2 regions of the Micromonospora sp. WMMD734 genome follow, and region 2 is predicted to be linked to the other one. Evidence: riboswitches for the same ligand, from Rfam matches in the RefSeq annotation. Region 2 holds a riboswitch; the other holds the start of a gene.
What was found. Region 2 has a riboswitch for cobalamin ahead of bluB (5,6-dimethylbenzimidazole synthase). Riboswitches for the same ligand answer to the same signal wherever they lie in the genome.
Positions count from the first base shown of each region.

Region 1: another riboswitch for cobalamin. It lies ahead of ACN267_RS10360 (CbtB domain-containing protein); the one in region 2 lies ahead of bluB (5,6-dimethylbenzimidazole synthase).

Region 1 covers NZ_JBMHMK010000001.1:2,459,595-2,461,786, forward strand. The annotation lists gene ACN267_RS10355 (PepSY-associated TM helix domain-containing protein) at 1-773, shown strand, start outside; cobalamin riboswitch at 783-924, shown strand; gene ACN267_RS10360 (CbtB domain-containing protein) at 959-1,162, shown strand; gene ACN267_RS10365 (CbtA family protein) at 1,153-1,956, shown strand; gene ACN267_RS10370 (histidine phosphatase family protein) at 1,953-2,192, shown strand, end outside.
Region 2 covers NZ_JBMHMK010000001.1:963,112-965,303, forward strand. The annotation lists gene ACN267_RS04250 (SDR family oxidoreductase) at 9-902, shown strand; cobalamin riboswitch at 926-1,119, shown strand; gene bluB (5,6-dimethylbenzimidazole synthase) at 1,157-1,789, shown strand; gene ACN267_RS04260 (hypothetical protein) at 1,875-2,192, shown strand, end outside.

The DNA of each region.
Region 1 (2,192 bases), 1.5 Mb from region 2:
TGACCTGGTCCCGGTACGCCGGGGCGAACTTCGGCGCCGGTCTCGACGCCCTCGACGCCCGCGCCCCGCAACTCTCCACCGCCCTCGCCGCCGGACCGGCTCCGGCCGACCCCGGTGGCGGCCACCACGGTGCCGCCGGGGCCGGCGGGGTGGTCGAGTCGGCCGCCTTCGACCGGGTGCTGACCGCCGCCCGGACGGCCGGGCTGGCCGGCCCGGTCGAGATCGCCCCCGGCGAGCCGGGCTCGGCCTGGACGGTCACCCAGGTCGACAACACCTGGCCGGTGGCCAAGGACCGGGTCGCCGTCGACCCCACGACGGGGACGGTCACCGCCCGCAGCGACTTCGCCGACTGGCCGCTGCTGGCCCAGCTCAGTGGACTCGGCATCCAGGCCCACATGGGGGTGCTCCTCGGCCCGGTCAACCAGATCCTGCTCGCCGCGCTGGCCCTCGGGCTGCTCTGCGTCGTCGTCTGGGGCTACCGGATGTGGTGGCAGCGCCGGCCCACCCGGGCGGACCGCCGGGCCCGCACCGGCACTCCGCCACCCCGGGGTGGTGTGCGGGGCCTGCCGTGGTGGGCGGTGCCCGTCGGCGTACCGGTGGTGGCGGCGATCGGCTGGGCCTTGCCCCTGCTCGGGCTGAGCCTGCTCGCCTTCCTCGTCGTCGACGTCGCCCTGGGCGTGGCGGCCCGACGTCGCCGCGACGCCGCCCCGCACCGGCCGGCGGATGACGTGCCGCCCCCGGCCGGCACGTCACATTCCCCGGGCGACGATTGACCGGTCGGGGGTCGCGCCGTTACGGTCGACCCACTATCTGCGGCGTCGCGAGGTAAGCCGGTGGGAATCCGGCGCGGTCGCGCCACTGTGAGCGGTTCCGTCGTCGACGGGTCCGTGAGCCAGGACGCTCGGTCGTCCGCAGCCTTGCGATGGGGACGCGTCATCCCCGGGAAGGTTCGAATCCCATGTCGAGTCCCACTCCTGCCCAGCCGCTGGTGCACCCCGTCGGGTCCACCCGTCTGTGGTGGACGGCCCTGGCCGTCGTCGGCGTACTCCTGCTGCTCACCTACCTGGTCGCGTTCGACCAGGGGGCGGTCTCGCGCAGCGGCATGTTCCTGCACGAACTGATGCACGACGGCCGGCACCTGCTCGGTGTCCCGTGCCACTGACCGCTGCCCACAACCCACCCACCTTCGTCACCGTCCTGCTCCGCGGGCTCCTCGCCGGCCTCGTCGCCGGTCTACTCGCGGGCGGTTTCGGCTACCTCGCCGGTGAGCCGCGCATCGACGCGGCCATCGCGATCGAGGAGGCCGCCACCCACACCGGGCCGGTGGCCGACGACCACCACGCCGAGGACCTGGTCGGCCGGGACGGGCAGCGGTTCGGCCTGTTCCTGGCCACCGGCCTGTTCGGGACGGCGATGGGTGGCCTGCTCGCGACCGCGTACGTGCTGCTGCGCCGACGGTTCCCGGCCGCCGACGACGGCCGGACGGCGTTGCTGCTGGCGGGCGGTGCCCTGCTCGGCGTAGTGCTCGTGCCGTTCGGGAAGTACCCGGCCAATCCCCCGGCGGTGGGCAACCCCGACACCATCGACCAGCGCACCGCCGCCTACCTGGCGTTGGTGGTGCTCGGCCTGGTGGCCGTCTGGGCGGGCACCCTGGGCTACCGGTCGGTCCGCGCCGACGCGCCGCCCTGGCAACGGTGCGGCGCGGCCCTCGGCGGGTTCGTCCTGGTCGCCGGCGTCGGGTACGTCGTCCTGCCGTCGTTCCAGGAGGTCCCGGAGGACTTCCCGGCAGCCCTGCTGTGGAACTTCCGGCTGGCCTCGCTCGGCACCCAGGTGGTGCTGTGGACCGCCCTCGGTCTGTTGTTCAGCGCCCTGATGAGCCGACGCACCGCAGGGCCGCGCCCCGGCGACCGGGCCCGTGCGCCGCTGACCGGTCAGGGCACGCCGGCCCGCCCGTGACCTCGACCAGCCTGCGGCTGGTCGCCCACGCCCACACCGGCGCGCTGCGGCGGGCGGTGTTCGGCGCGGGCGACGACGACCTGGACGAGGGCGGTCGACAGGCCGCCCTCGCCCTGGCCGGTCACGGCCGGACCGGGCCACTGGGCACCGTGGACACCTGTCTGACCAGCCCGGCGACCGCACCGGTGCAGACCGCGTACGCCCTGGGGTTACGGCCCACCGTCGAGGCCGCGCTG
Region 2 (2,192 bases):
CTTGAGAGATGACAACGTCAACTGAAAGTCGGGAACTCGTGGTCGTGACCGGCGCGTCGACCGGCATGGGTGCGGCCACCGCGCGGGAACTGGCCCGGCGTGGTTTCCACGTCCTCGCCGGCGTGCGGCGCGAGGGCGACGCCACGCCCCTGCGGACCGACCGCATCGAGCCGGTGATCCTCGACATCACCGACCCCGACCACGTCGCTGCGCTCGCCGCACGCGTCGGGCGGGATCCGCTGCCGCTGCGGGCGCTGGTCAACAACGCCGGCGTCCCCGGTGCCGGCCCGGTCGAGGTGGTGCCGCTGCACGAGTGGCGGCGCATCTTCGAGGTGAACCTCTTCGGTCACGTCGCGGTCACCCAGGCCCTGCTCCCCGTGCTGCTGCGCGGCAAGGGGCGCGTCGTCAACATCAGCTCCCTCAACGGCAGGGTCTCCATGGCCGGCTACGGTCCGTACGCCGCCAGCAAGTTCGCCATGGAGGCGATGAGCGACGCGCTGCGCAACGAGCTGGCCCCGTACGGCGTGCGGGTGGTGGTGGTCGAACCGGGCGGCGTCAAAACCGAGATGTCCCGCGTCGGCCTCGCCGCCCTCGGCCGTCTCGACGAGACGATGACCCCGGAGCAGAACGAGCGCTACGGTGCCCTGATGCAGGCGATCCCCTCCCACGTGGCGGCGTTCACCAGGGCCGGGGTGACCTCCGCCGTCGCCGCGAAGAGGATCGCCGCGGCGGTGACCGACCGCAGGCCCCGCACCCGCTACACCATCGGCGCGACGGCTGCCCTCCTCATCCGGGCCTCCCGCGTCCTTCCCGACCGGATGCTCGACCGGATGACGACCTCCGACCTGCGCAGGCACTACCCGACCGGGAACCGTGGCCGCACCACCGCCACCCGTACGTGATCCACCGATAGCATCGGCGGCGGCATGATCGTGCGAGGTGCCCCGCAACTGCGGGGAGAATCGGGAAGCCGGTGTGAATCCGGCACGGGCCCGCCGCGGTGACCGGGGAGCGACCGTCCAGGCGCGAGGAGCGCAGCCACTGGCCGTACGGCTGGGAAGGCGGACGGGTCGGCGTTGATCCGGGAGTCCGAAGACCGGCCTCGCGTCGAGCGCCCACCCGTCGGGGGTGGGCCGAGCGCAGCGGGAGCCTGCCTGTGGAACTCTACGACGCCATCCACCGCCGCCGGGACGTCCGGGCCGAGTTCACCGGGGATCCGGTGCCGGCCGACACCCTGCACCGGATCCTCGACGCCGCGCACGCCGCGCCCAGCGTCGGCCACTCGCAGCCGTGGGACTTCGTCCTGGTGCGGGACCCTGCCGTCCGTCGTCGGTTCTACCGGCACGTGCAGGCCGAGCGGGCCACGTTCGCCGCCACTCTGGACGGTGCAGCGGCCGAACGGTTCGCGCGCATCAAGATCGACGGGGTGCTGGAGTCGACGCTCTCGATCGTCGTCACCTACGACCCGCAGCGCGGGGGCCCGGCGGTGCTCGGGCGGCACGCCATCGCCGACGCCGGCCTCTACTCGGTCTGCCTGGCCATCCAGAACCTCTGGCTCGCCGCGACCGCCGAGGGGTTGGGCGTGGGGTGGGTCTCCTTCTACCGGGAGTCGTTCCTGGCCGACCTGCTGGGTGTGCCGGCCGGCATCCGGCCGGTGGCCTGGCTGTGCGTCGGGCCGGTCACCCATCTGGAGGCCGTGCCCGACCTGGAGCGGCACGGGTGGCGGCGACGCCGGCCGCTCGCCGAGGCGGTGCACCACGACCGCTGGCTGCACCGGGCGACCGACTGACCGAACAGCTAATTCGGGTACGTCGATGCAACGGTTAGGCTGACGTCGCGCTCAGTCGTTGCCTGGCTACGTTGGGAGGAGTTCCATGCGTACCACCGTCACGGCCCTGGCCACATCCGCGCTTGCCGCCCTGGGCCTCGTGGCCGCCGGGGCCACGCCGGCCCTCGCCGCCGCCCCGGCGCCCTTCTGCGAGTCCGGCGCGTCGCAGTTCTACTGCGACGGCAGCAGCACCGGCACGACGACCTGGAGCATCACCTGGTACTCCGGCAGCGTCGGCACCTTCACGACCGCCGGGCCGACCCTCGTCGCCACCTGCCCGGCCAGCAACCTCGGCCACCCGGTGCGGGCCAGCTACAGCTACGTCGACGGGGGTACCACCCAGTACAGCGGCACCACCCAGTTC